4 regions of the Pseudoalteromonas sp. S2893 genome follow, and region 2 is predicted to be linked to each of the others. Evidence: predicted binding sites of a transcription regulator. Region 2 holds the regulator's gene; each other region holds the start of a gene.
The links. The regulator sigma-54, encoded in region 2, starts transcription at its own class of promoters, with help from an activator protein. The targets are predictions, from matches to a motif close to GTTGGCACGNNNNTNGNNT.
Positions count from the first base shown of each region.

Region 1 (7,873 bases), on a different contig from region 2:
AGCTTGAAAAAGAAGCTAAATTTGCCGCGAAGTAATAAGCACCTTAGGAAAACTCAGTGACAAAACCACTACGCATTATATTTGCCGGTACGCCGGACTTTGCCGCTCGTCACCTACAAGCGTTAATTCAAAGCGAACACCAAATTGTTGGTGTTTACAGCCAACCAGATCGCCCTGCTGGGCGTGGTAAAAAATTAAAAGCCAGTGAAGTAAAAGCGCTTGCGCTTGAACATGAACTACCTGTTTTTCAGCCACAATCATTAAAAAATGAAGACGCACTCACTGAGCTTAAAAGCTTAAATGCCGATATCATGATTGTGGTGGCTTATGGCTTAATTTTACCAAAAGCCATTTTAGAGGCACCACGCTTAGGGTGTTTAAATGTGCATGGCTCTATTTTACCGCGCTGGCGCGGTGCTGCGCCTATACAGCGCGCAATTTGGGCTGGCGATGAAGATACCGGCGTAACCATAATGCAAATGGATGAAGGGCTTGATACCGGCGACATGCTGCACATTAGCCGCTGCCCTATTGCTGCGGATGAAACCAGTGCCAGTTTATACACTAAACTGGCTGAACTTGGTCCCAGAGCACTTGTTCAAACCATTAATAAGTTAGCCAATGGCGAGCTTATAGCAGAGCCGCAAAACGACGAGTTGGCAAATTACGCTAAAAAGCTTTCAAAAGAGGAAGCGAATATTGATTGGACGATGGATGCCGTACAAATTGAGCGTAATATTCGTGCATTTAATCCATGGCCAGTGTGTTTTACTCAAATGGGTGAGCACAGCGTAAAAATTTACCAAGCCTCAGTCGTGGAGCAAACAGGCCGTGCGGGCGTTGTTTTATCAAGCGATAAAAACGGCATTGTAGTGGCGTGTGGCAAGCAGGCATTAAGTATTACACAGCTGCAACCCCAAGGTAAAAAACCAATGGCAATTAGCGACTTTTTAAACGGTCGCAGTGACTGGGTAACTCCTGGCACCGTATTAGGCGAAAACAATGAGTAATGTTCAAAACGTACGTGCGCTTGCCGCTGAAACTTTATATAACGTGGTTGATAAAGGCGCTTCGCTAAATCAAGAGCTACCATTTGCCAGCCAAGGGCTGCCCCCTAAAGACAAAGCGCTATTACAGCAAATTTGTTACGGCGTGTTGCGCTACCTACCTAGCCTTGAAAACTACTGCCAACATTTAGTAGAGCAGCCACTTAAAGGTAAGCGTCGTATTTTTCAGTTTTTGTTGTATGTCGGTATCTATCAGCTGCAGCATATGCGCGTGCCACCGCATGCCGCCATTTCTGAAACCGTTAATGCCCTTGGCCAAATGCGTGCATTAGGCTTAAAAGGCTTAATCAACGCTATTTTGCGTAGTTTTCAGCGCCAACAAAGCGAGCTTGAAGAAAAAGCCAAGCAAATACCAGTGTGTTTATATAACCATCCAAATTGGTTTATTAAACAAGTGCAAGCTGCCTACCCAGACAACTGGGAAGCGCTTCTTGAAGAAAACCAACAACAAGCCCCTATGTGGTTACGTGTCAATCAAGCCCAATACAGCACGCAACAATACAGCGAAATGTTAACGGCTAACGATATAGAGCACACGTTAAACCCTGAGTTTGTTGATGGTATTAAACTAGCTAAACCGCGTGATGTATTTTCGTTGCCAGAATTTGATGTGGGCGCCTGCTCTGTACAAGACGCCGCAGCGCAATTAGCCGCACGCTTTTTAGCACCTCAAGCTGATGAATACATTTTAGATGCCTGTGCAGCACCTGGCGGTAAAACATGTCATATATTAGAGCTTGCCGATGCAGAAGTATTAGCACTTGATAGTGACGCTACTCGCCTAGAACGTGTTAAACAAAATTTAACCCGTATCGGTTTAGGCGCAGATCTACATTGTGCAGACGCTTCGCAGCCACACACCTGGTGGGATGAGCAACAGTTTGACCGCATTTTATTAGATGTCCCTTGTTCGGCAACCGGTGTTATACGCCGCCACCCAGATATTAAATGGCTTCGCCGCGCATCAGACATTGAAGATTTAGCCACACTACAAAGCGATATACTCAATAGCATTTGGCCGCTACTTAAACCAGGCGGCACAATGATATACGCAACCTGTTCGGTACTGCCGCAAGAGAACCAACAGCAAGTCGCTAAATTTTTAGCTAATAATAGTGACGTTGAGCATATACCACTGCACGACAACGACACAGTTACCAACCCTGGTTTACAATTACTACCAGGTGAAAGCGACGGATTTTATTACGCTAAGCTAGTTAAAAAAGCCTAATAGCCGTACACTCAATAGCCATTTATTAAACAGTAAATGGCTATTTTTTTAATTAAACAGTAATTCGGGTAAATAATGAAAATAATCATACTCGGTGCCGGACAAGTCGGTGGTACGCTTGCTGAAAACTTAGTTGGCGAACAAAACGAAATAACCGTTGTTGATATAGACGGCAACCGCTTACGAGAGCTACAAGATAAGTACGACTTACAAGGGGTCACGGGGCACAGTGCACACCCAGATGTGCTCAGACGTGCAGGTGCTGAAGACGCCGACATGATTATTGCGGTAACCAGCTCAGATGAAGTTAATATGGTGGCGTGCCAAGTCGCGTATAGTATTTTTAATACGCCAACTAAAATAGCCCGTATCCGATCAGAGCAATATTTAAAATACCGCGAAAAACTATTTCATAACGATGACCTCCCGGTTGATCACTATATTGCCCCCGAAGCACTTGTTACCAAATATATTCGCCGTTTAATAGATTACCCAGGCGCGTTGCAAGTGCTGCAATTTGCCGATGGCATGCTCTCTCTTGTGGCTGTAAAAGCTTACTACGGTGGCTTATTAGTGGGTTATGCGCTTTCTGCTTTAAAAGAGCATATTCCGAATGTAGAAACCCGTGTAGCAGCAATTTATCGCCAAGGTAAAGCTATAAAGCCACTGGGCACCACGGTAATAGAAGCGGACGATGAAGTATTTTTCATTGCTGCCACTAAGCATATTCGCGCAGTTATGAACGAGCTACAAAAGCTTGAGCGTTCTTACAAAAAAATTATGATAGCCGGTGGTGGTAACATTGGTGCAGGCCTTGCTCGCTCACTGGAAAAAAACCACAGCGTTAAGTTACTAGAGCGCAGTAAAGAGCGTGCTGAGCAACTCTCTGAAATGCTAGATAACACCGTCGTGTTTTGTGGAGACGCCTCAGACCAAGAACTACTATCTGAAGAGCACATAGAGCAAGTTGATGTGTTTATTGCCGTAACCAACGACGATGAAGCAAATATAATGTCGGCCATGCTTGCAAAACGCATGGGCGCACAAAAAACCATGGTGCTTATTCAGCGTGGTGCGTATGTAGATTTAGTGCAAGGGGGTGAAATAGATATTGCTATATCACCACAACAAGCAACTATTTCGGCGCTACTTACACACGTACGCCGTGGCGATATTGTTAATGTGTACTCGTTACGTAAAGGCGCGGCAGAGGCCATTGAAGCCGTTGCCCATGGCGATGAAAACACATCAAAAGTAGTTGGCCGTGCGATTGCCGATATCAAGCTACCTGCAGGTACAACGATTGGCGCTATTGTACGTAATGACGACGTACTGATTGCCCACGACGACACCGTTATTATGTCTGGTGATCACGTTATTATGTTTTTAATCGATAAAAAGCATATCAACGTAGTAGAAAAGCTATTCCAAGTTAGCGCTATATTTTTATAGTTAAACACAAAAAAGCCGCTGACTAAGGCGGCTTTAGTGGAGTATGTTTTTTTAATGCTAGGCAACCCTGCTTAGCAGCTTACTAATTACTGTACTTTTGAAAACTCTTGCTCAGAAATTTCACCATTACCATCAGTATCTAGCTGGTCAAAAATATTCACTAGCTGTGAATTTACCTGCGCTTCTTGCTTTGAAATTGCACCATCACCATCGGCATCAAACGAGGCAAAGTCGACTGCAGCATACGCCGCTGATGAAGAAGCTAATACGATAACGGCAAGTGCTGTATTTAATGTTTTCATAGTTGTGTCCTAATTAAGAGGAAATCCTTTTCTAAGATCCATGGGTTTAAAAATTAACTAAAAAGTGCTTTTGCCAATGTGCATTATTAAGTTTTAATGCACATTGGATTAGAGCAAATGACTCTTTGCTAAGTGAACATGCGCTGCCCTGCGCTCAATTGGCAAAGATCATCACACCCTAGTATTTAGAGAACTCTTGCTTTGAAAGCTCACCATTTCCGTCGGTATCAAGCTCAACAAACTCAGCCATTAAATCCGCATCAACCGATGCTTCAGCTTGGCTGATGGCGCCATTGCCATCTACATCTAGCGTGTCAAAATCAGTCCCTGCAAATGCAGCAGAAGAAGAGGCAATAGCCATAAATGCGAGTGCTTTATTTAAATGCTTCATAATTTAATCCTTCAATATAAACAAATTAGTTAAGTTCACTACGTGGTGTACGCAATCCTTGTAATCCTTTTTCGTAAGCTCCCTTGCCTACTTAGGTTGTCATTGGCAACTCAGGATTGTTACCACACTTTAAGCTTCTGAAAATTCTTCTTTTGATAGCTCACCATCTTGGTCAGTATCTAATTCTGAGAACATGCTCATCAGTTTTGCATCAATTGATGCCTCTGATTTGCTAATCGTGCCGCTGCCATCTACATCTAACGTATCAAAATCGGTTGCTGCAAATGCCGCTGATGATGAAGCAAGGGCGATAAGTGCTAAAGTTTTATTAATGCTTTTCATAATATAATTCCTTCAAGTATATGTGTGCGATTAAGTGTTTTACTTTAAATCACGTTATTGTTCAGTACAGCCAGACTATTACAACTTGAATGCCAAGTTTTAAAAGCTCATTAATTTCAATTAGTTAAAAGAGCACTTGGCTATTTTTGATAAATTTGCGGGGATTTTATGTTGCAAACTAGCAACAAAGGGTAAAGCTAAGTTTTTAAATACAATAAAAACAGCTAGTTACATAAGAGAAAAAAGCTACAATTTTCGGCGTAAATTGTAAGGATGAAGATTTATCGAAAAAAGAGACTAAATTTTAGCCGTGAGGGGAGCTAACGTATTAAAATAACTCACTCGTAAAACTAATCTATACAGCTGATTTTTATAGAAAATAAAAATTATTTTGTGAAGTTTTAAAAAATATGACTGCCACTCAAGTAAAAAATGGCCATTTGTTGCTATTAAGCGAAAGTGCTTATTCTAATGGCAGCTCAAGCATCGCGGGATCGATAAAGTGCTCTTTCATAAATGCCTTCATTTCATCTTCACTGGCTAAAAGTTTAATACCACAATTAACTCCTGCGGCGTGTTCTTTTACACTGCATATTTCGCCAGTAAATGCTTTATTGTTGGTATCAACCGTCACCGTGCATTGCATATCTTTAATATTTTCATCGTTTTGATCGCCGCGTACATCAAACATCACCCCGGTAAGCGAGATGTCTTTAATCACCCCTTCAAGTACTCTATCGTCACTGAGAGTTAATTTTGCAGGTAATAAGGTAGGTATGCGTGTTTGCGCGCGCAGTGCAAATAACTGCACTTGCGTAGGGTAATTAATAAAAATGAGCCTAGCAGGGTGTGAGGCAACCGACATAAGCTGCTGCCTAAATGCTATTACTTGTCCGCCACTGCCTTCTATAACCGCTCTTACCACCACCATTACACCGTCACGTAGGTAATCACTTGCAGCAGGTAAACGCTTTGAACTTGGGTAATTTAAAATAATAAATTTATTTTCTAGCAAGCCAATAAACTCTGTTTTTACGCGTTTACTACTGGTAGGCGTAACAATTTCCAAGTCGACCAATCGCCCTGTTGTTAACTGGTGTAATTTATCTAAATTAGAATGTGGCATGCCTGTTCCTAAGCATCATTTATATATTATTACCCACGCCAAAAGGTCGGCGTAAATAGCACGAGTAAGGTGAATATTTCTAAGCGACCAAATACCATGGCAATGGTTAATAGCCATTTGGCACCATCGCTCACCGCCCCATAATGCGAGGCAACATCACCTAAGCCTGGGCCTAAATTATTTAAACATGCCGCTGTAGCAGAGAACGCGGTAATGTTATCCATGCCGGTTCCCATTAGCGCCAGCATTATAATAATAAATACCAATGCGTACGCTGAGAAAAACCCCCAAACCGCTTCAACTACTTTATCGGGCAGGGCTTTACGACCAAGCTTAATAGAGTATATAGCACGTGGGTGAACTAAGCGGTTAAGCTCACGTATGCCTTGTAGGTAAAGTAAAAACACGCGTACAACTTTCATACCGCCACCGGTTGAACCTGCACAGCCACCTATAAAGCTCGAAAAAATAAGCAATATAGGTAAAAACAGCGGCCAAGTAGAAAAGTTATCGGTGGCAAAACCGGCTGTGGTACTCATAGACACCGCCTGAAATAAAGCCTGATCGAGGGTTTCATCACCATCGGCAAATATTTCGTTAGATGAGAGCACCGTAAAACAAATCACCACCAGCGCTAACTGTATCAGTAAAAAAACTTTAAATTCAGGGTCGCGAATGTATACCTGAATATTACGACTGGCTACCGCCGCGTAATGCAGTGAAAAGTTAACCGCAGCAATAATTAAAAAGAAAACACATATAAAGTTAATGACAGGGCTATCAAAGTGCCCTATTGAGGCATCGTAAGTAGAAAAACCGCCAATCGCCACTGTAGAAAACGCATGGCATATAGCATCAAACCACTCCATACCTGCCGCCCAATACGCCAACATACAGGTTACCGTTAACGACACATAAATGTACCAAAGGTGCTTTGCGGTATCGGCAATACGGGGGGTCATTTTTGAATCTTTTACTGGGCCTGGGATCTCAGCTCGGTATAATTGCATGCCACCGACCCCAAGCATGGGCAGTATAGCAACAGCAAGTACAATGATACCCATACCGCCAAACCACTGTAATTGCTGGCGATAAAACAAAACAGACTTAGGCAGGTATTCAATTCCGGTAAGTACCGTGGCCCCAGTGGTTGTAAGGCCAGAAAAGGCCTCAAACACCGCATCGGCCATAGACAAATTAGGTTCTTGTAAAAAAATCAGCGGTAACGATGCAAACGCCCCTAGTACCAGCCAAAACAGTACAACAATTAAAAAGCCTTCGCGTGCTTTTAAGTCGCCGTTTTCATGCCTGTTTGGGTAATAAGCTGTTAAACCAATAACCACACTAAATATAAACGCTAATACAAAGGGAACACCACCACCATCTTTATAAAATAAAGACACCACCGCAGGCGGCACCATGGTAATACTAAACAGCGCAACAAGTTGGCCAAGGATTTTTATGATGGTACGAAATTGCATGTAGCTTATCGCTTTTATTATTAGTAAATATAAGTGTGTAAGTTATTGTCTTACTCTTTGATAGTTAACTCAACTGCGCCATGGCTTAAATCAAAAATATCTTTAATGGCCTGTTTTGCTTGGCGGCTATCAATAGTAATAACCCATTCAATATTAGCAGTAAATTGTTTTTCTATATTAAGTACTTGATAATTGGTTTTTAACAATTGCTCTATTGCGCCCTGCATGCTGTATTCACTTTGGCCTACAATCTCGATACTCGGTACTTTAGTCACCGTTTTTAGCTGCGAAAGTGCATTATTAAGCGACCCACCATAGGCACGCACTAACCCACCGGTGCCCAGCTTTATACCGCCAAAATAACGGGTGACAACCGCAGTAATTTCGCCAAGTCCAGAACCCACCAGCACATTAAGCATGGGCTTTCCTGCGGTACCATTTGGCTCGCCATCATCAGAAAAACCATAAACATGACTTCCGC
Region 1 covers NZ_PNCY01000028.1:7,997-15,869, forward strand. Annotated here, with positions in the region: gene def (peptide deformylase) at 1-35, shown strand, start outside; gene fmt (methionyl-tRNA formyltransferase) at 57-1,010, shown strand; gene rsmB (16S rRNA (cytosine(967)-C(5))-methyltransferase RsmB) at 1,003-2,298, shown strand; gene trkA (Trk system potassium transporter TrkA) at 2,374-3,750, shown strand; gene CWC04_RS13045 (EF-hand domain-containing protein) at 3,837-4,052, opposite strand; gene CWC04_RS13050 (EF-hand domain-containing protein) at 4,231-4,443, opposite strand; gene CWC04_RS13055 (EF-hand domain-containing protein) at 4,573-4,785, opposite strand; gene CWC04_RS13060 (PilZ domain-containing protein) at 5,249-5,911, opposite strand; gene CWC04_RS13065 (TrkH family potassium uptake protein) at 5,941-7,392, opposite strand; gene CWC04_RS13070 (YigZ family protein) at 7,443-7,873, opposite strand, start outside.
Region 1: the regulator sigma-54 is predicted to act here: its motif matches at 4,864-4,882, upstream of CWC04_RS13055 (EF-hand domain-containing protein).

Region 2 (7,873 bases):
TAAGGTGCTTTCAAAAAAGCTGGCCACAAAGGCGGCAGCTAAGGCTGTGAGTAAATTAACGCCAAGCCATACTGAGCGTTTTTTCGAGCTTTTTAAAACAGGTGCAAAGGTGTCTTCTTCATCATCAAGACCGGCAAGGCTTAATAAGCTGTGCTCTGCATCTTCACGAATAACATCAACAATATCATCAATGGTGACACGCCCAAGCAAGTGGGCGTTATCATCGACTACAGGGGCCGATATCCAGTTATGGCGCTCAAATAACTGAGCAACTTCACTTTCATCCATCGAAATAGGGATAGACTCACAGTCTTCATCCATTAAATCTTGAACAATTTTTTCAGGCGGATTAGTTAACAGTGTACTAAGTGATAATGCACCTAAAAAACAGTTATGTTTATCAACAACGTATAAATCATCGGTGCCCTCTGGCAGCTCACCGCGTAGCCTAATATAACGCAGCACAACATCAAGTGTAACGTCTGGGCGAATGGTCACCGTATCGGTGTTCATTAGCGCGCCTGCTGAGCGCTCTTGGTAAGATAAAGCTTGTGTAGCGCGTTCGCGGTCTTGCGTATCCATAGCGCTAACCACATCTTTGTACACGGTATCAGGTAGGCTACGTAGGACTTCACCTAAATCATCGTGGCCCATATCCTCAGTGGCCGCGGCAATATGCTCAGGTTCCATTTGTGCAATGATACCTAAACGTACATCTTCAGAGAGCTCTTCTAGCACATCCCCTTGCACATCTGGGTCAACCAGTTGCCAAAGCATGCGTCTAATTTTATGCGGAGAGGATTCAAGCAGCAATGCTGTATCACAAGGTGCTGTTTTTGCTAGCATGCGTCTTACTTGAACAAATTGCCCACTATTAAGTGATTTAGTCACTTGTTTTAATTGCTGTAGTGGATAGTCTTGTTCAAACGCTTCTGGCATTGGCATCCTAAATATTTTTGTGTAATGGAAAGGTGTTTAGTAAGTGGTGTTGCCCACTGTCATTTTCTTTATTTTTTGTGCTAAACCCAATGCTGGGACTAAATTAGTGTTTAAAATTAAGTAACCAAATTTAGCAGGGGCATGGCTTTATTACTCTAAATTAAAGCATTAAATTAGGCGAGTCGGAATACCCTAACTTACTAAATCTTTATAGTCTGGCCTGATAAGTCTTTAACTTATAAGGCTATGGTGCTTTAAATTATTCTTGTTCGTTAAATCGTTGTGCAATTAATTGCCCAACCGCATGCAAAGCTTGCTCTGAATCAGGGCCTTCACAGACTACTTTAACTTCTTTACCTTTACTGCTTTCAAGTAGCATTAAAGCTAATACGCTGTCGCCTGCGGCTTCTTTATCATCTTGGTGTAAGGTGATTTTAGCATCAAACTGCACAGCTAATTGCGCAAGGACCGTTGCCGCTCTGGCGTGTAAGCCTAATTTATTTTTTATTAAAAATGTGTCTTCACAGCGCATAAATTACTATACCTAAACTGAACAGGTTATTATTTTAAGGTTACTTTTCTTGCTCACGATGACGAATTTTGACATTCGGATGCGTCATAGCAAAGCTCTCACCAATGGCTTGCGCTAAATAAACCGAGCGGTGTTGACCACCAGTACAGCCTATTGCAATAGTGAGGTAACTACGGTTATTACGCTCTAAGTGTGGCAACCAAGTTTGTACAAAGGTTTGAATTTGCCAAGTGAATTTTTGCACTATGCTGTGATTTGCCAAAAAATCTTTTACTGGTTGATCAAGGCCCGTAAGCGGTTTAAGTTCAGGCTCCCAGTGGGGGTTTGGCAAAAAGCGAGCATCAAAAACATAATCAGCTTCTTTAGGTATGCCGTGTTTAAAGCCAAACGATTCAAACGTTACAATAAGTTGCTTATCTTTTTTACCCAGTATTTTTTCGCGAATTGACTCTGCTAATTGGTGCACACTTAAATCGGTGGTATCAAGCATAAAGTCAGCGCGCGTTACGAGTACATCAAGCAGTTCTTTTTCTTTTTTTATTGCTAAATCAAGCGGCAGTGAATCGATGGATAAAGGGTGTAATCTGCGTGTTTCTGAAAAACGTTTGATCAGTGTTTGATCATCACTATCTAAATAAAACAGTGTGGGTTTAGCAAAGTCAGGAAGGTACTCGAGAATATCGTTAAATTCGTCTTGTTCTTTGGGGATATTACGAACATCTATACTAACGGCTATTTTGTCATAGTTATCTGAAACACTTCGCACTAAAGAGGGCAGTAGGTTGACCGGAATATTATCTACGCAATAATAGCCTAAATCTTCAACCACGCGTAAAGCAACCGACTTACCTGAACCAGAACGGCCGCTTATGATAATTAACTCCATTTATAGCCCTTAGTATTTACTACGATTGATCAACAATTACTTGATACAGCTCTGCATCGGTTTTAGCACTACGCAGCTGTTTACAAAATTCTTTGTTGCTCAGTTTATCAGCTATGGTTGCCAGAGTCTTTAGGTGCTGTTGGTTATCGCCATCTGGTACGATGAGTGCAACAAAAATATCAACAGGGCAGTTATCAATAGCGTCAAAGTTAACAGGCGTGTCGCTAACAAGTACTAAAGCCAGCGGCTCTTCTACGCCACCCATTCTGCCATGAGGAATGGCGATCCCCCGGCCAATACCAGTACTGCCTAGCTTTTCTCTGCTTGCCAGCGCATTAAGAATATCTTGTTGTGGTAAGTAGGGGAGCTTTTCATGAGCAAGCTCACTGATAAACTCTAAAATTCTTTTTTTACTACTAAAAAGGACCGCAGCTTTGCTGCAGTCCTGGCATACTAATGTACTTAATTTCATAATATTAGTGTCTAGCAAGCTTCTCTTTATGTTTTATGACTTGACGATCGAGCTTGTCAATCAACGAGTCTATAGCGGCATACATATCTTGGTGCTCTGTTGAGGCAAATAAATCTGCGCCACTTACATGAATAGTCGCTTCTGCTTTTTGGTTGAGTTTTTCTACATCGAGAATGACATGCACATTGCTAATATGATCTGAGTGCCTTTCTAGCTTTGCAAATTTATTATTTACATAGTCTCTAAGTGAATCAGTTACTTCTACGTGACGACCAGTTAGGTTTAGTTGCATAAGCATTTCCTCTTTGTTTTTTACGTCTTATATCAAACTCTTTCTCTGATTTGACGGTGGAATAGCTAGCGATTCACGGTATTTTGCTATTGTGCGTCTAGCTACTTTAATTCCTTGCTCTGCCAATATATCCGCAATTTTACTATCACTCAATGGTTTAGCTGAGTTTTCCGCGGCAATTAGCTTTTTAATTAGGGCACGTATTGCGGTTGATGAACACTCTCCGCCGTTTTCAGTGCTTACGTGGCTTGAGAAAAAATACTTAAGCTCAAAAATACCACGTGGCGTATGCATATATTTTTGCGTAGTAACACGCGAAATTGTCGATTCATGCATTTCTACCATTTCAGCAACATCGTTTAAAACCATTGGCTTCATGGCTTCTGGGCCATGTTCAAAAAATGCCTGTTGCTGTTTTACAATACAGTTAGTTACCTTAAGTAGCGTGTCGTTTCTGCTTTCAAGGCTTTTTATAAACCATTTAGCTTCTTGTAAGTGAGAGCGAATAAACTGGCTATCACCACTTGATTTTACGGTACGAGACATAGCCGCGTACTGACTATTTACGCGTATTTTTGGCATGCTATCTGGATTTAGCTCTACCACCCAGCGGCCTTTTATTTTTTTAACCGACACATCCGGTATTACATACTCAGACTCTTCCCTTACTATTGTATCTGCAGGTTTTGGGTTGAGGGTATGTATTAGGGTCATGACCTCTTTAAGCTCGTCTTCTTTAAGCTTAGTCTTTTTCATTAATGTACGATAGTCGCGTGCCGCTAATAGATCAATGTGATCGGTTAAGATCATTTTAGTTTGTTCTATAAAAGGGGTGTCTTTATCAAACTGGTTTAGCTGAATACACAAGCACTCTTGTAAACTGCGCGCGGCTATACCTACAGGGTCAAATAACTGAATACGCTTTAAAACGGCTTCTATTTCGTCAAGTTCAACTTCAACTTCGTCATCGTTTTCTTGGTTAAAGCTTTCTAAAATTTCTTCGCAACTTAGCGTTAAAATACCCGAGTCATCTACAGCTTCTACAATGGCAATAGCAATGGCTTCGTCAGTTGGGCTAAAAGGAGTAAGCTGAAGCTGCCACATTAAATACTCATGTAGCGTTTCAGTAGAGGCACCTTGATAAATAGACTCATCTTCTGGCATTGGGCCTGAGGATGCAGCAGGGGCTGCGCTCATGTACTCATCCCAAGTTACATCCATTGCCATATCATCGCTAATGGTGTCTTTATTTAAAGCTTCGCCACTGTCTTGCTCGTACTCGCTGGTTGTATCGTCAGCCGATGCGCTTACGGTTACATCATCCGTATCTGCTTTTTGTTCATTTTTTCCAGCCGACTCTTCCGTGTAATCTTGCTCTTCTACTTCTAATAGCGGGTTGCTATCAAGTGCTTCTTGTATTTCTTGCTGGAGATCCAATGTACTGAGCTGCAGCAAGCGAATCGCTTGTTGCAATTGTGGAGTCATTGTAAGTTGCTGGCCCATGCGCAGCTGTAATGATTGCCTCATGTATCTCTAACAATCCTTTTATGTTGTTATAATTAATATTAGCAGATGCTTGTAGGTGTGGCTTAAATGTTACAGCCTAAATTGCTCGCCTAAATAAACATCGCGTACAGTTTTGTCATTTAATACGTGTTCTGGGGTGCCAGATGCAATTAGCTCCCCATGAGAAACAATGTAGGCTTTTTCACAAACATCAAGGGTTTCTCTTACATTGTGATCGGTAATTAATACGCCAATGCCACGGTTTTTAAGATGTTCTATTATTTTCTTTATATCTAACACTGAAATCGGATCAACACCAGCAAAAGGCTCATCCAATAAAATAAATTTAGGGTTCGCTGCCAGTGCTCTGGCAATTTCTACACGGCGGCGTTCACCACCAGAAAGCGCCATACCTTGGCTATCGCGAATATGCTGAATACTAAATTCATCAAGTAAGTTGTTAAGCGTTTCTTCTCGCGCGGCTTTATTGAGCTCTTTACGCGTTTCTAAAATCGCCATTAAGTTTTGATAAACTGTCAGCTTTCTAAATATTGATGACTCTTGCGGCAAATAGCCAATGCCTAAGCGGGCGCGGCTGTGCATAGGTAATAACGTAATGTCGTTATCATCAATAGAAATTTTGCCTTTGTCGCTAGGTACTAACCCTACAATCATATAAAAGGTGGTGGTTTTACCTGCGCCATTAGGGCCCAATAAGCCAACAATGCTGCCGGCTTCTACCTCAAGGCCTACATTTTTTACAACTTGGCGGCCTTTATAGCTTTTTGCTAATAGTTCTGCTTTTAAGGTGCTCATGGTTGACCTTCGTTACCTGTTTTTTCTTTAATTTTTGCTTCAACAGGCACTAAAATTGTGTGGACACGATCCGTAGAGTTTTCGTCTTTTTCTGCGCTAATAAGCTGCTGCTGCATATCGTAGGTAATACTTTTAGCATTAATTTTTTGACCGGCTTGTGCGACTTCAGCATCGCCAACAAGCGTTAAAAATCGCTTTGCTACGTCGTAACGTACTTCGTTTGCACTGGCACTCATTACAGTACCATCGTCTTGTTTTTCTTCGAAGTAGGCTGGGCTGCCAGTGGCAATAAGGAGTTGTTTGTTATCCCCTAAGTCTTCACGTTTATGTACTTCGAGTCGGTCGGCTGTAATTTTGCGATTACCATGCACAATTTCGACGTTCTTTTCAAAAATACCTACGTTTTCTTTAAGTTGGCCTTCTTGACGGTCTGCACTAATAGAAATTTGATTTGCTGGCGGTTGAGCAGCAGGCTCAGCAGCAGAGGCGCTAAATGCAAGCATTAGCGATGGGATAATAAGTATTTTAGTGAGTTTATTGGTCATAATATATTGTTCGCGTATGGTTAATTAGTTTTATTACTTCGGTTTTTAAATCGGCTTCAAGGCCTTTCCCGACAATTTTTAAATTAGGCCCAGTGACAACCACTGGTTGCTCAGAGCGCATTGTTAGCGCTTTAATGTCGACTTCGATGTTATCGGCATTGATGTTATCTATCATGGCATTATCAACTAAATTTTTAGCAACCACGTTGCCTTCTAAAATAAGTTGTTTATCTTCGTAAAGCGTTGCTTCGTCTGCATTTATTCGCCATGTTTGCTTTTCGTTATACAAGGTGAAAATAGGTTTTTCAAAAAATGTAAAACCAAGCTGTTGGTACAGCTCCATTTTAGCCGCAGTGACTTTATGGCTTATTTTACCTTGCTCGTCATAGGCTGTTTGCTTAAGCTCTATAGCGGTGTAATCGGGCTTTGCAATTACTTCAGGTTCTTGCTCTGGCGCTACATTGGTTTGGGTAAAATAAGGGTACCAAAGCCAAACCATACAGCCGATGAATAACGCACTGAGTATAACGCGTGCTGCATTCATGAACTGGTGCCTTGTGTTGTAAGCGCTATGCCGTTCTCTAGCATAAGTAAGTCTGTGAGCTCTCTAACGGCGCCAAAGCCGCCAGGCATTTGCGTAGTGTAATGCGATAAGCGCTTAATTACTGGGTGCGCATCGTTTACTGCAACGGCAAAGCCAACGCGCTCCATTACTGGCATGTCAGGGCCATCGTCGCCAATATAAGCTATTTGTTCATCAGTTAACTTTAAAGTGTTTTTGAGTTCTTGATAAGCAATAAGTTTGTCTTCTTGGCCTTGATAAATGTGCTGCACAGTTAAGCTGCTCATGCGAGTTTGTACTATTTCTGAGTGACGCCCCGTAATGACCGCAACTTCAAAACCGCTATTAATTAGCGCTTTAATGCCAAAACCATCTTTTGTATTAAATGCTTTTAATTCTTCGCCTTGGTTGCCGAGGTAAATTCGGCCATCAGAAAATACACCATCAATATCGCATATGAGTAGTTTTACTTTTTTGGCGCGTGCTTTGGCATCATCGCTTAGCGGTTGATAGAGATCTTCAAATTGCATTTATAATACTCCTGCTTTTAAGAGGTCTTGCATATTTAAGGCGCCTATTGGCTGGTTTTTATCATTGACCACAATTAAACCATTAATACGTTTGTTTTCCATTATGTTTAGGGCTTCAGCTGCAAGTATATCGGCCGTGGCAGTTGTGCATGATTTGGTCATAACCTGGCTAATAGCGGTGCTATGTATATCAACTCTTTGCTCTAAAATACGGCGTAAGTCACCGTCGGTAAAAAGGCCGGCAAGCTGTTGATTGTTATCTACAATAGCGGTCATACCCAGCCCTTTGGCTGACATTTCTATTAACGCGTCTTTAATTGTTTGCGTTACACCTATAATAGGGGTGTTTGTGCCGCTGTGCATTACATCTTTTAAAGTGAGCAACAATCGCTTACCTAAACTGCCGCCAGGGTGAGAGAGTGCAAAGTCATCGGCGGTAAAGCCGCGGGCTTCTAAAAGCGCAACCGCCATTGCATCACCCATTGCTAAAGTAGCTGTGGTGCTTGCTGTAGGCGCTAAACCTAATAAACACGCTTCTTGTTCTACTTTTATGCATACGTGCACATCGGCAAGTGTAGCCATAGTAGAAAGCGGGTTACCCGTCATAGATATTATTTTTGCACCAAGGCGTTTAAGCACCGGAATAATATTAAGTACTTCGCTGGTTTCGCCCGAGTTTGATATAAGCATAACCACGTCATTTTTGGTTATCATGCCTAAATCACCATGGCTTGCTTCGCCAGGGTGAACAAAAAAAGCAGGGCTGCCTGTACTTGCAAGGGTAGCAGCAATT
Region 2 covers NZ_PNCY01000010.1:147,830-155,702, reverse strand. Annotated here, with positions in the region: gene mgtE (magnesium transporter) at 1-939, opposite strand, end outside; gene CWC04_RS06330 (HPr family phosphocarrier protein) at 1,199-1,471, opposite strand; gene rapZ (RNase adapter RapZ) at 1,512-2,357, opposite strand; gene CWC04_RS06320 (PTS sugar transporter subunit IIA) at 2,377-2,829, opposite strand; gene hpf (ribosome hibernation promoting factor) at 2,834-3,121, opposite strand; gene CWC04_RS06310 (RNA polymerase factor sigma-54) at 3,149-4,648, opposite strand; gene lptB (LPS export ABC transporter ATP-binding protein) at 4,718-5,443, opposite strand; gene lptA (lipopolysaccharide transport periplasmic protein LptA) at 5,440-5,988, opposite strand; gene lptC (LPS export ABC transporter periplasmic protein LptC) at 5,978-6,532, opposite strand; gene kdsC (3-deoxy-manno-octulosonate-8-phosphatase KdsC) at 6,529-7,080, opposite strand; gene CWC04_RS06285 (KpsF/GutQ family sugar-phosphate isomerase) at 7,081-7,873, opposite strand, start outside.

Region 3 (7,873 bases), on a different contig from region 2:
TATCAAAGTGGCGGCAATACTCTACACTGCCCGGTGTAAAGTTAAGATCTTTTCCATCTGCATTACCTGCATAAACGCCTTCATCAACAAATTGGTGTTTTTGTAAACTTGCTTCAATTTGGTTAGCAACAATTGGCATATCTAGGGCGTGTTGTAAAAAGTTCATTTGGTGCTGCTGCATGTTCGATACGGCAAAATTACGTACTTTGCCGCTTTCTTGAAGACAGCTAAATACTTGTGCAATTTCTTCTACTTCCATTAACGGATCAGGGCGATGAAGCATAAGCACATCAAGATAATCGGTGTTTAAACGTTTAAGTGAACCTTCAACTGACTCTTCAATCCACTTGGCCGAAAAATCGTAACGCTTAGGGCCTTTATCATCTTCAAAACGTATACCGCATTTAGATTGAATATACATGTGCTCGCGCAGCTCTGGTCGCTCAGCTAGTGCTTGGCCAAATACCTGCTCGGCTTTGCCAAAGGTATAAATATCGGCGTGATCAAAAAAGTTAATGCCGCCAGCTATGGCTGCATCAATACACTCGTGAGTTTGCTTTAAGTGAGCCTTAGTAATGGCGTCTTTATTCCAACCGCCGCCTAGGCCCATACAGCCAAAAACGAGTCTACTAACATGAGGTAAATATTTTGCCAAAGGGGTGTGAAGCATGATGACTATCCTTATTAGTGTGCATAGCCCTCACTGTAAACAAAAACACGTCTGCAAACAAACTTTAATACGTGCAGTTTTATAGGCATAAAAAAAGCGCAGTAAACTGCGCTAATCGGTTGGATTAAATCCTAAATACTAGCCAACAAGCGCCAGTAATATACCTGCGGCTACGGCACTTCCTAGCACCCCAGCTACGTTTGGCCCCATAGCATGCATAAGTAAAAAGTTATGTGGGTTATTCTCAAGCCCAACTTTATTAACTACACGCGCCGCCATCGGTACTGCCGATACACCCGCAGCACCAATTAAAGGGTTAATAGGTGTTTTAGAAAGCTTGTTAAGGCCTTTTGCCATAAACACACCCGACGCTGTACCAATAGCAAATGCCAGCGCACCGAGCACCAAAATACCAATGGTTTCTACAGTTAAAAACTGATCGGCCGCTAGTTTAGAGCCTACTGCCAAACCTAAAAATATCGTGGTTATATTAATAATTTCGTTTTGGGCACTGTTACTAAGCCTGTCTACAACACCTGACTCACGCATTAAATTACCTAAACAGAACATGCCTACTAAGGGAATAGCCGCTGGTAAAAACATAGCGGTTAAGCTCAGTACCATTAAAGGAAATACTATTTTCTCTTTTTTAGATACTTTGCGCAGCTCTGGCATTTTAATAGCACGCTCATCAGGTGTAGTTAATGCGCGCATAATAGGCGGCTGAATAATTGGCACTAACGCCATGTAAGAATAAGCAGCAACCGCAATGGCACCTAGTAAATCAGGGGCAAGCTTAGACGCTAAAAATATGGCTGTAGGGCCATCGGCACCACCAATAATGGCAATGGCTGAGGCATCTTGTAAGCTAAATTCAAAGCCAGGTACATAGTTTAATAAAATTGCCCCAAACAAGGTGGCAAAAATACCAAACTGCGCGGCTGCACCCAGTAATAACATACGCGGGTTGGCAATAAGCGCACTAAAATCAGTCAGCGCCCCTACTCCCATAAAAATTAATAAAGGGAAGATCCCCGTATCAATACCTACGTAATACACGTAATAAAGCAAACCACCTGGGTCAGAAAGCCCAGCAACCGGAATATTAGTCAGTATTGCGCCAAAGCCAATCGGCAGCAGTAATAGGGGTTCAAAGTTTTTAGCAATGGCTAAAAACAACAACAAACACCCTACCGCAACCATTATTAAGCTAGGAAACGTAAAGTTAGCAATGCCGGTAGCATGCCAAAGGTTTAAAAGACCTTCCATTAAAGCTACTCCTACGCCATCGCTATAATTGCATCGCCCGTTGTCACAGCATCACCTTCAGACACTAAGACCTCAGCCACAGTACCTGAGTGCATTGCACGAACCTCAGTTTCCATTTTCATCGCTTCCATAATAACAACCACATCGCCTTCGTTTACGGCTTGGCCTGCTTTTACTTTTACCTTAAAAATATTACCTGCCAGTGGCGCATTCAGTGTTTCACCTGATGCAACCGATGCTGATTGTGGTAAGTGCTCTGAATCTTTTAGCGTTACCTCTTTAAGCTCGCCACCTTGCGCAACCACTACATCGTAAACTTTACCGTCAACTTTAACGCTGTATTGCTCAGCGCTAACACCTTTGTTACTTGCAGGATTTGCTGCAGGCTTAGCGTTTGCATCATCAGCACTTGGCACTGCTTCAAAGGCATCTGGGTTATTACGGTTTTTAATAAATTTAAGGCCAACCTGTGGGAATAATGCATAGGTAAGCACATCATCTATTTGCTCATCAGCAAGTGTTAAGCCTTGCTCTTGCGCTTCTTTTTGCAGCTCTGCTTCAAGCGTGGCAAGCTCTGGGGCTATATTATCTGCAGGACGACACGTAATAACCTCACTGCCATCAAGCACTCGCTCTTGCAGCTCTTTATTCATAGGTGCTGGTGTTAAACCATACTCGCCTTTTAAAACACCGGCGGTTTCTTTGGTAATTGTTTTATAACGCTCTCCCGTAAGCACATTTAGTACTGCTTGTGTGCCTACAATTTGCGATGTTGGAGTAACTAGCGGGATAAAACCTAAATCTTCACGCACGCGTGGGATCTCAAGTAATACTTCATTTAGCTTATCTGCTGCGCCTTGCTCTTTCAGTTGATTTTCCATGTTGGTTAACATGCCGCCAGGTACTTGCGCGAGTAAAATACGGCCATCAACACCTTTAAGGCTCCCCTCAAAGGCAGCGTACTTTTTACGTACATCTCTAAAGTAAGCCGCTATTTCTTCTAGCTGGTTTAAATCTAATTCGGTATCGCGGGGCGTTCCTTCAACAATTGCTACAATGGTTTCTGTAGCTGAATGACCGTAAGTCATACTCATTGAAGAAATTGCGGTATCAAGCATATCAATGCCTGCATCAATGGCTTTTTGATATGTAGCTGTACTTAAACCTGTGGTTGCATGGCACTGCATAGCAATAGGGATAGAAACGGTTTCTTTTAGCCCTTTAATAAGTTGCTCTGCATCGTATGGTTTTAATAAGCCTGCCATATCTTTAATACAAATAGAGTGACAACCTAAATCCTCTAGCTGTTTTGCAAGGGTTAACCACATATCTAGGGTATGCACTGGGCTTACAGTATAAGAAATAGTACCTTGCGCGTGTGCTCCTACTTTTACAGCCGCTTTAATTGCCGTTTCTAAGTTACGTACATCGTTCATGGCGTCAAAAATACGAAATACATCTACACCATTTTTGTGGGCACGCTCTACAAACTTTTCTACCACGTCATCGGCATAGTGGCGGTAACCCAATAAATTTTGCCCGCGCAATAGCATTTGCTGTTTAGTATTCGGCATTGCTTTTTTAAGGGCACGAATACGCTCCCACGGATCTTCACCTAAATAACGAATACACGAGTCAAACGTAGCGCCGCCCCACGACTCAATAGACCAATAACCGGCATCATCAAGTTTGTTAGCAATAGGGAGCATGTCATCTAAGCGCATACGGGTTGCAAGTAAAGACTGATGAGCATCGCGTAAAACAAGTTCTGTTAATTTTAATTTAGCCATGTGTGCCTCTTATTTATTATTTGATTTGTACTGAGCAATGGCAGCACTAATAGCAGCGATGTGCTCGTTTGGCACACCTTGAGATTTTAAAGATGGTGATTTAACCGGTATTGCAACTTCAGCCTCGTCAAAACGAGCAACCAAGTTAGACATGAGTGACACAGCACCAATCAATATTGAAAGAAATACAAACACGCCCACCATGCCCGTAAGCATCAAGCTACCTGCGGTTGTGAGTACAGCTCCTATATCCATTTTTCTCCCCCTGCACTATATAGCGATATAAAAAACCGCTTTATTTAAATAATTATTCACCGAATGATAACAAAACTTTTAACTTTGTCTACCACCTGTCAATTGGTAAAACCAATTAAAATTAAACTAACATACAGCCACAATAGTTAACATAGCTAATACTGGGTTAAATTAGCTTAGATATAGATGATAAAAATAACCGTTATAGGCAAAGGTTATATGGTTAAACCCAAAAAAACTTAAAAACCATAAAAAATAGTAAGTTAAACGGCAAGTAAAAAATCATTTTGCGCTAAAATGTAAATTGGTCTTACCAAGATTAATAAAGAAGCGCACAAAAAATATTTATTTTTTTACTCTCTTTACAATAGTGTGAATAAGTTACATCGTTAAACGTAAAACTTACCAATCCTAAATTTATAACCCTCGCTCAAAAAACCATAACATATTGAAAATTAATAAAATTAAACTCTGGCACGCAACTAGCATTATTACTTTCGAACGAATTTGATAACCAAGGAGAAAACAATGTTACGCTGGACAATTACATTTTTAGTTATTGCTTTAATCGCTGCAGTGTTAGGTTTTGGTGGTATCGCAGGTGCCGCAGCTGGTATAGCAAAAATTATATTCTTTATCTTTTTAGTACTTTTAGTGATTTCTTTAGTTTCAGGTGCGCTGCGCGGTAAATCGCCTAGGTAGCTACTAACATACTTAAAACACTAAACAATCAACATATACAAGGAATTACATTATGAACTCAACAACTTTAAAAGCAGCACTAATCGCCGTATTTGCAGGTTTCTTTATGATGGGTTGTGAAGACAACCACGCAGAAGAAGCAGGTGAGCGTATTGATGAAGCAGTAACTGACGTGCAAAACTCTGTTGAAGATGCATGTGAAAATGTAAAAGAAGGCGTTAACGCAGAAGAAACTAACTGTTAATCTGTTTGGTAACGTAAAAAACGGCTTTTAATAAGCCGTTTTTTTGTGCGCGAATAAAAAGCGGATTCTAACTCTTAAAATGCATAGTCTACATTAACGGGTGTGATTTTTACGCTAGCTTGTTAAAATAGCGAAAACTATTACTTATTAGCAATTATGGCACTGACCACCACTTACACACTCGATAAACCCTACTACTACGAATGCTTTGACGAGTCCCACTCTTATAGTAAAGCAGCCAAACCAAAGTATTTTTTGCTGGCATTACTGGTGTGCTTAGGTTTAATTAGTATTTACGCTATGGACGATCATTACCTAGGTACATTTTTAATAATGCTGGGTGTATTAGAATGCGTTGCCTTTTATTACCGCAGGCCTTGGTGGGTTGCGCGCCAAATGTTTAGTCGTGCTTCGGGCTCAACGGTTACTCTTTCGTTTACCGATGACGCTATTAGCACCGAAAACCACTATAAAAGCCATACATTTAAGTGGGCAGAAATAACCCATATTATTAAAACTAACCACGGCTACTTAGTGCACCATAATAAAGGTATGCAATATATTTCTAGCAGTGTATTAACCGATGAAATGCGCTATTTTATAAACAAAAAAGCCACTCAATGAGTGGCTTTTGGTATAGCTAAGTGCATTACTCAGCTAAGTATAACTGTTGATTAAGCATTGCCCGGATTAGGGTTAGACTTTTCAGCTTGTATACGCATGTAAATCTCTTCACGATGCACTGAAACGTCTTTAGGTGCGTTAACACCAATTCGAACTTGATTTCCTTTAACACCTAATACAGTAACAGTTACTTCGTCACCAATCATTAGGGTTTCACCTACTCTACGAGTTAGTATTAGCATTCTCTTGCTCCCATGTTCCAATAAATTATAAGATTCCGCTTGACCATTTTAATGAAAAATTGATTGAAAAGTAAGTAAAAACTCCCAAACTATCCATTTTCTGTTAAAAATTCTGAGTGTAACGCTCTTACTGCTAGTTCTAAATACTTCTCGTCAATTAAAACCGATACCTTGATTTCAGACGTCGATACTAAAACTATGTGTATACCTTCTTGCGCCAATGCATCAAAAAATTGATGCGCTACACCACTGTGAGACTTCATTCCTATGCCAACAGCCGACACTTTTGCAACTGTTGTATCACTAGAAATGCTATCAGCCTGCAGATTTACCTGTTGTTGAGTTAGTAAATCGTGTGCTTGCAAATAGTCATTTGAATGCACAGTAAAAGCATAGTCTATTTTTTCAAAGTTATGATTAACTTGACTAATCATATCTATTTCGATGCCATTTTCTGCAAAAAGTTTCAAAATTTTTGTAAGAGAATGAACACAGTATGGTACGCCATGTACCTTTATCAAGCATTCGTCACGATTAAACGCAATCCCCGACACAACCTTAGTTGGCATATCGCTCTCCTCAAAACTTATTAGCGTTCCTTCATCGGGCTCAAAACTCGAAAGCACCCTTAGCGGCATTTTATGATTACCAGCCGACTCAACAGCACGAATATGCAATACTTTTGCGCCTAAACTTGCCAGCTCTAGCATTTCGGCAAACGTTACATGGCGCATTCGCTGTGCGTTTGGTTCTACACGAGGATCAGTAGTGTATACGCCATCAACGTCGGTATAGATCTGACATTCATCGGCTTTTATTGCCGCGGCTATTTCTACCGCAGAGGTATCGGTGCCGCCGCGCCCAAGGGTTGTAATATTGCCCTCTACATCGCGCCCCTGAAAACCGGCAATAATCGCAATCCGATTATGCTCAAGCTCATGCTTTAAACGCGTCGCAGCAACCTCTTCAATACGGGCTTTACCAAACATGTTATCGGTTTGAATATTAACCTGATCGGCTAGTAGGCTTACAGCCGAATGGCCACGTTTTATAATAGCCATAGCAAGGAGCGAAACAGAAACCTGTTCTCCAGTGCTAATAAGTACGTCTAATTCTCGGCTACTCGGGCGAGTATCTATTTGCTTGGCGAGGTTAATTAAGCGGTTGGTTTCTCCCGACATGGCCGAAAGAACCACAACCACTTGATGACCTTGCTGCTTAGTTTTAACAACAAGGTCGGCGACCGCTTCTATTCGCTCAATAGAGCCAACCGAAGTGCCGCCAAACTTTTGGACAATAAGTGCCACGTAAGCTTAAACTTTCTCACTTACCCAGGCTGTCACGCTTTCAAGCGCGGCGTTTAGGTTTTCAGGCTGTGAACCACCCGCTTGTGCCATATCAGGACGACCGCCCCCTTTACCGCCTACTTGGCCTGCCATGTGGTTTACAAGCTCACCGGCTTTAACTTTACCGGTTAAATCTTTCGTTACACCGGCAATTAGGCTTACTTTTTCGCCGCTGGCAACACCCAGTGCAATAACACCTGAGCCAATCTTGTTTTTAAGGTCGTCAACCATGCCACGAAGCGCTTTAGACTCAGTTCCTTCAACGTTTGCCACTAGTAGCTTAACGCCATTAATTTCAACAATCGAATCAAGTAAAGACGCACCCGCTGCACTGGCTAGCTTATCGTTAAGCTGTGCAATTTGCTTTTCAAGGCCTTTAGACTTTTCAAGAAGCGCAGTTACTTTTTCAAGTACCGATGCGCTATCACCTTTTACCAGCGCCGCTACATCGTTTAGCTGTTTTTCTTGCTCGCTTACATACGCCACTGCATCTGCGCCTGTTACTGCTTCAATACGGCGCACGCCTGCAGCAATACCGCTTTCAGATACAATTTTAAATAAGCCAATATCTCCCGCGCGCTCTACGTGCGTACCGCCACACAGTTCAATTGAGTAATCGCCAATGGTTACTACGCGTACTTCATCGTCGTACTTTTCGCCAAACAGCGCCATTGCCCCTTTTGCTTTAGCGTCATCAATCGCCATAAGCTCAGTGTTTAGGGCAAAGTTAC
Region 3 covers NZ_PNCY01000001.1:16,377-24,249, reverse strand. Annotated here, with positions in the region: gene CWC04_RS00125 (aldo/keto reductase) at 1-670, opposite strand, end outside; gene CWC04_RS00120 (sodium ion-translocating decarboxylase subunit beta) at 809-1,939, opposite strand; gene oadA (sodium-extruding oxaloacetate decarboxylase subunit alpha) at 1,951-3,729, opposite strand; gene CWC04_RS00110 (OadG family protein) at 3,739-3,984, opposite strand; gene CWC04_RS00105 (DUF1328 domain-containing protein) at 4,513-4,686, shown strand; gene CWC04_RS00100 (hypothetical protein) at 4,739-4,930, shown strand; gene CWC04_RS00095 (YcxB family protein) at 5,087-5,554, shown strand; gene csrA (carbon storage regulator CsrA) at 5,605-5,796, opposite strand; gene CWC04_RS00085 (aspartate kinase) at 5,886-7,103, opposite strand; gene alaS (alanine--tRNA ligase) at 7,110-7,873, opposite strand, start outside.
Region 3: the regulator sigma-54 is predicted to act here: its motif matches at 4,455-4,473, upstream of CWC04_RS00105 (DUF1328 domain-containing protein).

Region 4 (7,873 bases), on a different contig from region 2:
CATCTAGGTAAGTAAACGTACCACCGTAAATAGCCACTTCACCTAACTCTATATCAAAGTTCTCTGGTAGTTTAACAGCCTCACCTGATTGAGTTTGCTCTTGCGGCTGCTCTGCTACAGCATCAAACAACTGCCAGTTAGCTTTACCGTTTTTATCAGTTTCTAATAAAATATTGGGCTCGTTAATAACAAACTTATCAAGTTTGAATTCGCCGCCAAATAGCGATAACCATGGTATATGTACAGCTAATTGCTCCATACTTGCCATGTCGTCGCGTGAGCCTGTCTGCATGTTTGCAAAGTGCACATCGTTAAGCTCTAACTTTAATGCAGGAAATACACTAAGCGTTTTATCACCTTTAATAGTAAGTGTGCGCCCTGTTGTTTTTTCAACCTGCTCAGATACTTTATTAAAAATAGTATCGGTTGGGATTAAAAACGGAGCGGCAATAATTAACGCAATACAAAGTAAGAGTATTACACCAACAATTTTGAGTAAGGTCTTCATGATCATCCTTTCAAACGTGCAAATAATGTTCTTATCATAGCGAGTGTTAGCTTTAAAATCATTGTCGTTGTGACAAAAAAGCACTTTATTGTAATTTATTTAATTTGAAATGAATTTATGCTTAAAAGTAAACGTTGCAAAATTGGTGACTAAAAGTAAAGCTCATCAAGTTTAAATCTAACCAAGTATTAAACCCTACAACATTGCATCCCTTGAATTGTTAGGTATGATGCACGGCCCTGTTGCTATTGGCGTATTTGCGCTAAAATAAAGCAGCTAAAAAATGTATCTACTCGGAGACTCTACAAGGCATGAAAAAACTGCTAATTTCACCGTCAAAAATGGCGCTAGGCGAACAAGAAAGTCAAATTTACCAAAACATCTTGAAGCAAGCTTCAGAACTAAGCCTAAACCTAATGGCCGTGAAAGTAGAAAACCACCCAGAGGATTTCTTAGGCTGGTGTTATGAGCTGCTAAGTGCAAGTAAAGACCGTATAAATTACGATTTACTAGAGCCACAACAACTGCCAGTTTTAAAAAAGCTGCACGACCAGCTAACCTCAGCAATTAGCTTTTTACAGCTCAAAACACTACGTGTAGCACCTTGGCCTGTTATTAGTATGTTTGTAGAGCAACACAAAGAACTTATTGCACTGGACGAACAGCTTCGCCTTACCACGTATATGCACAGCATTCGTGAGCAAGCACTAAAAGATATGATCCCAGAGGATTTACTGGCATTTAGTGGTAAACACACTGCCACGCTCGACCCAAGCACCTATAACTTTGATGTTGAATGGTTCGCATCAACAAAAAGTGCAAAGGGTTTTCATCAAATGCTAGCCGACTTGCCTGGCGCGTTTGACGAAGCACTTGCTAACATCCCGCTTGAAGGTGATGTGAGCGAAGCTGATTACCAACAGTTTGTCGTTGCTTATTTACTTGCCTTTAACGGTAGCGATGAAAAACCAACCCTTGCCCCTGCTACACGTTTATTAGCAATGCGCCGCCCAGATGTGTTTACGCCGATTAGTAATAGCCGTCTTGATGCATTATGCGCAGCTTTAGGTATTACAAAATTAAACAATCGCGACTTTGAGCGCTACTGGCAAGATATAGTACAAAGCATTCATGCTATGTCGTGGTTTAAAATGGCTAATGGCAGCAATGAACTAGAAGAGCAACTAGTTAGTATAAAAGCGTTATTACCATGCTTTTTTTACTATGCAGATGCCAGTACGGCCGACAACTCAAATTATATTAAGCTATTAAATAAACCTAAACGCAGCACAACAAGTGCGGGAAAACCACAGCGTAGAGGTAAAGAGTCTGCCGAAATACTTGTAGACCGTGCACTTGCAGCCGATGACATTCCCGAGCATATTCGTAGCAAACGCGACTCTATTATTAGCGAAGTACAAAAAGGCCGCGGAGTAAACGAAACAATTAGTCTTATGCGCACTATATTTGGCTAAATCTACCTAACCTAACTGTATTTTTCTGGTGCAGTTAGGTTAATTTATGCACCAGCAGTGTGCGTTTTTTAATTAACCTCCTCAATCATTCCCTCTTCTAAAACTTCTCAACATATTGTTTTATAAAAGTAAAAAACCAGTTTTATAGAAATTATTTTAAGCTGGCACATACAGTGCAATTGCATTCCCAGTTAAACAATAAAACACCGCCAGTCAAAGGGTTGCCAATAAGAGAATAAAAACCTAGGCGATAAAAATCATATAACGGGAAATGGACATGCTAAAACTAAAAAAAACCATCGCAATTAGCGCAATAGCTTTATTAGGTGCTACATCTTTAACATCAACAGCCGTACATGCAGAAGTAACAGCAAACGCAGCGGCTACGTCTAACTACTTATGGCGTGGTCAAGAGCAAACTGGGGGCGATGCTGCTATTTCTGGCGGTATTGATTACGCTGACGAGTCAGGCTTTTATGTAGGTACTTGGGCATCAAATGCTTCATGGGCCGATGAAATGACTTATGAGCTTGATGTTTACGCGGGTTTTGGTGGCGATATTAACGACACATTTAGCTACGATGTAGGTTACATTTATTACGCTTACCCAGATGCAGCTTCTGAGGCAGATGCTGATTTCTCTGAAATTTACGGTAGCATCAGCGCAGAAGGTTTCACCTTTGGCGCTGCAATCCTTGCCACTTCAGCGGCAGATGGAGATGGCACCGACTTTGGCGATTCATTATACCTAAATGCCGATTACAGCTTTGCTGTTGGCAGCAATGGTACTGAGGTTGCGCTACACTTAGGTCACTACTCTGGCGACTTTATAGGTGATGATAATATTATTGATTACGGTATCTCTGTATCAAAAGATGGTTTTACTTTTGGCGTATCTGACACCGACATGGATGAGTCAGATGTTAAAGTTTACGTAGGCTACGCTGTAGACTTTACGCTTTAAAACAAAATGTGTTACTTGCTGCAACACTAAGGGCCTTTTGGCCCTTTTCTCGTTTAGGACACCTAAATACTCACAGCGCCTTTTAATTTTAGCGACTAAAGCACCTTACTATATAACCCACTTCGGTTAATCGCCGAGCTCCTCGCTGCTATTACCTCTTTTTACCAATATGCTAATTCGCTTTATTAAGCTTTATTGCGCATTGGTATTAGCAATTCGCTAAAACAAAAAAGGCCGCATTAAATGCGGCCTTTCAGCTAATCGTTAATCATTAATCATTAATCATTAAAACTTAGCTAGGTTATTTTTACTGTCTTTATCTACAAGCTTAATGTACGGGTCTACTCCTGCGTAAACTGGCTTTTCTTTTACTTTTAGCTCAATAGTATTAGTACCAGAGACTATTTGATGCTTTTGCGAGTAAATAACAAAATCTTCAGCGAGTAGGTTTTCAGGATCATCGCTAAATAATGCAATATCAATTAGCTCATCGAGTGGTTGCTCGGTTTCTTCACCTTGTCCATCGGCATGCTGCTTAGTTGCTTCAACGTTTAGTGTTACTATATAAAAACCTTCACTATCAACATCATCTGTAACCGAAACTGCTTTCATTTCAAGCTCATAAAGCGTTATATATTTAAACTGATCATCAATAAAACGTTGCTCCGCTTGCGTTGCGTCTTGTTTTAAATAGCTAAGTAAATCAAGCGTAGTTGGGTATGGCGTTGACTGGTATTTAAACTCATTCAAAAACGCTTTAAGTGCTGCATTTAAGCGCTCTTCACCTAATCGGTCATACAAAGCCATCATCACAACTGAGCCTTTATTGTAATGAAGGTATTGTTGCGACTGCGTTTTATACAGCGGCATTTCTTCAAAGGCTTCGCCTGTGCGGCCCATTAAGTATCTATCTAACTCGTACTTTAAGAATTTACGAAGCTTCTCGGCGCCAAAGCGTTTTTTTAGCACCATAAGCGCACTGTATTGGGAGAGCGATTCAGAAATAACGGCGCTGCCTTCTACATTAGCCCCAGATACTTGATGCCCCCACCATTGGTGTGCAACTTCATGTGCGGTTACATAGTAAGGTAGGTCAACTTTACTCTCATCTCTTAAGTCTGTAATAAAGCCAATACTTTCTGAGTAAGGTACCGTATTGGCAAAACTTTGCGCAAACGAGCGATACTTAGGAAACTCAATAATACGTAACTGCTTATGCTGATATGGCCCAAAGGCTTGCGTGTAGTAATCTATTGAGTCTTGTACCGACTCAATCATACGGTCAGCATTCCATGCATGATCTTTGTGGTAGTACACCTCAATATTTACACCGTTGTGCTCAACCTTTTTACTTTCAAGCTCTGCCGAAAGCACAGAATAAAAGTTTAAAATAGGCGCATCCATTTTATAAACAAAAGTACGTCGTCCGTCTTTTACACTTTCACTTTTTAAGTAACCAGGTGTAATAGCAAATTGTGACTCATCGGTGGTTACTGTTGCCTTGTAGTTTATAAAGCCATTAGCAGGCCCAAACTCATTTTGCGTATAATAGCGGCTGTCTTCTAGTTTATGTGCACGTTCAAGCTCGGGTAAATCGTGCTTACGGCGCTCATACTTATCCGCAATTTGAAAATACTTTTGATAACCAAAATTTGGTAATAATTCTCTATTATTTACAAATGTACCGTTATGCACGAGTTGAGTATCAGATCCTCTATCAACAAAACCGTCGTGTTCTCGAGTAACAGAAAGCTCACCTTCGCGTACTTCATTAGGCATTAGCGGTTGTTCAAACTCAAACCATACCATGCCAAAATCGGTTAAACGCTCAACTATTTTTCCGCCCGCCATTTTTACATCCCAGCTTTTAGATTGGCTAGGCTCGATAATTAACACACGGGTTATTGGCTCGTTTGCGGTATTGGTAAACTTAATTTTAGCCACAGCGTTTAAAGCACGCTTTTTAGGGTAAATATCAATGTGTAAATCAACATCAGTTATTATAGGCAGTGGCAAGTCTTTGTATTGTGAGAACTCTTGCTCATACCTTACTTGTAGCGCTTCGTTATCATCACTTGTTACAAACTCGTTGATTACACGAGTGTTGTAATAAATGTTATAACCCGCGCCCACAAATACCAATAAACTTATAACTGCTGCAACCTGGCCTTTTAAAGACATGTTGTAACGCACTAAAGATAAACGCGTACGCAATGATTGCGACGGGCCGCGATGCCATAAAGCAAACCCTACAATAGCTAAAAATACACTCAATGCACCCCAATATAGGGTATACCAATGCGCGCCTTGTAAAAAATGCCCGTAACCGTTTATGTCTGAATACGGTACGCTGCTGCTTTGTGAAAAATGATACATATGATGCTCAAACCCGTAAGCACCCATTACCATTTGAGCAATGTAATACAGAATAAATAAACCCATACCTATGTATTTATTAGGGCTAATTATTTGTAAAAAGAACGCCAATATAGCCATCATAATTAAAGGCAGTAATGTAAGGTAACCCAATCTAAATAAGTACTGGCCAAGCTCTAGGTTAAATTGCCCCTTAAATAGCTGCACCGCAATGGTAAACATCATGCCTACTAAATAAAGGCCACAAACCGCAGTGATTAGCGCAATAATTTTAGATACCCAAAACACACTGTTATGCACCGGGTAGCTGTCAACAATATCGCCCATACCACTGTGGCGTTCTCGCCAAACCAGCTCTGCGCTGTAATAAGCAATAATAATAAACATAAATATAGCGGAGGCGTTTTGAATAATGCCCACCATGTTTTGTGTGAGCGGCCAATCTGTTGTGCCATATGCGCCTATAGGCGCAAAAAGTGGTGCGAGTAACGTAATAATACTGACACCCGCTAAAATCATAAAAGGAGCACTTAATATAACCTGCTTAAGCTCAAATAAGCTGCGCATTACTAATTGCGATTGCGTATTGACCCCTTTTGACTTGTAATTTTTAGCGCTGCTAATAAGTGCTGCTTGTTTGTTTTTTACAAACGTAGACACAGCAAATTGCTTTTTCTGCTTTTTAGTGACTACGCGATTACCTAACTTTCCGAGGCCAAAAAACATCGCTAAACTTATTGCTACCCATAAAATACGGTTAATTAAAAAATCGCCCGAAAGCGTTAACACTTCAGTATTTTTATCACTTACAGTCCAGTAACGGGTTAAGTCAATTAATGAACCAGTGCCAAATGGGTCTGCGTAAACAACAATATTTCTAAACGCTAAATCGTCAAAATAGATACTCGCCAATTGGTAACTTATATAGATCACCACAGCCGTTACATATACCGCCATTATGGTTTTAAAATAAACCGCCACACTATTAAAAATAGCACTGAGCACCAATAAGCTTGGCACCGCCAAATATAAAAAAGGCGCAGCGTAATATATAAACTTATTAGGGCCTACTAGCTCACTATCGAGCCAGCCAACCAACAAGCCAAACTGAGATCCCAAAAATACGCCTAGTGGCACAGTTAAAAAAACAACGAGCACAACCAAGTAAGCACCAAAAAAACGCCCTGATTGATAAGCAAGCGGGTTAACGGGCTTACTAAACACCAGCTCATCCATTTTGGTCTCGCTGTTGCGAATCGCTGAGCTTGCAACAAAGTTAACCACTAAAAACATAGCAAGCGTACAAAAGGTAACCGTTAAAACCATAATGGTATAAGGCGAGTTCATATGAACATTAGCCCCACCTAGCGGAAACTTACTACTGGAGCTTATAAAAAACGCCATAAAAAAGAATATTAATGAGGTCACATAAAACGAAGGCTGGCGCACAAAATAGCGCAGCTCAAACGCGAGCATATTAAAAAACATAGCGCCCCCTTATGCTACTTGGCTGTTACGATGATTAAGCAACGTAGAAAAATACACATCTTCTAGGTTTGCACTGCTGAGCTCAAAACCTTCAGGGGCTTCATTGGCTAATACATGTAATATGGTTTGCCCAGCAAATAAGCGTTTTGAAATAACAGGCAGTTGCGGCTCAAGCTCTAGTGCTTCTTCTTGGCTCATGGCTTTACGCCAAATTTGGCCTTGGAGTTTATCGGTAAGGGCAATGGGGTTACCCTCTAATAGTATTTTTCCGCCTGCCAGTACGGCCATGTTTGGGCAAAGCTCTGCTACATCTTCAACAATGTGGGTCGATAATATAACGACTTTTTGCTCGCCTAAGCTTACTAGCAAGTTATGAAAACGATTTCGCTCTTCAGGATCTAACCCTGCTGTTGGTTCATCAACAATTAGTAAATCAGGGTCACCTAGTAAGGCTTGTGCAATACCAAAACGCTGGCGCATACCGCCCGAAAAGCCACTTACCGCTTTTGAGCGATGTTGATATAAATTAGTATGTGCAAGCAAGCCTTCTACCGACTCTTTACGCTCGCCTTTATTATGAATGCCCTTTAAAACAGCCATATGGTCTAGCAAGTCGTAAGCACTAACACGTGGGTATACACCAAAATCTTGCGGTAGATAACCTAAACGTTGGCGCAGAGCCTGTGGGTCTTTAAAAACATCAATACCATCAAACGTGATTGAACCCGAATCGGCAGATTGCAACGTAGAAATAGTACGCATTAGTGATGATTTACCGGCCCCATTTGGCCCAAGCAGCCCAAACATTCCTTTTCCTATTGATAAATCAACACCTTGTAGTGCATGTACGCCATTATCGTAGGTTTTAGATAACCCTGTTATTGATAGCATTTTTACTTCCTTGAATTTTAATAGTTTTTTTATTGCGCTTTTTATATCACATTAAAAAAAGGAACATAAGTTACGCAGCGGTTAATTTTGTAACAATAAATAAACACGATAGGTAATAATACTTGCCTCGCATTTATTCAGTCGGTATAAAAACCACACACACACTTTATA
Region 4 covers NZ_PNCY01000034.1:10,812-18,684, forward strand. Annotated here, with positions in the region: gene CWC04_RS15890 (AsmA family protein) at 1-508, opposite strand, end outside; gene CWC04_RS15895 (hypothetical protein) at 820-1,983, shown strand; gene CWC04_RS15900 (TorF family putative porin) at 2,261-2,947, shown strand; gene CWC04_RS15905 (ABC transporter permease/M1 family aminopeptidase) at 3,233-6,811, opposite strand; gene CWC04_RS15910 (ABC transporter ATP-binding protein) at 6,821-7,702, opposite strand.
Region 4: the regulator sigma-54 is predicted to act here: its motif matches at 2,144-2,162, upstream of CWC04_RS15900 (TorF family putative porin).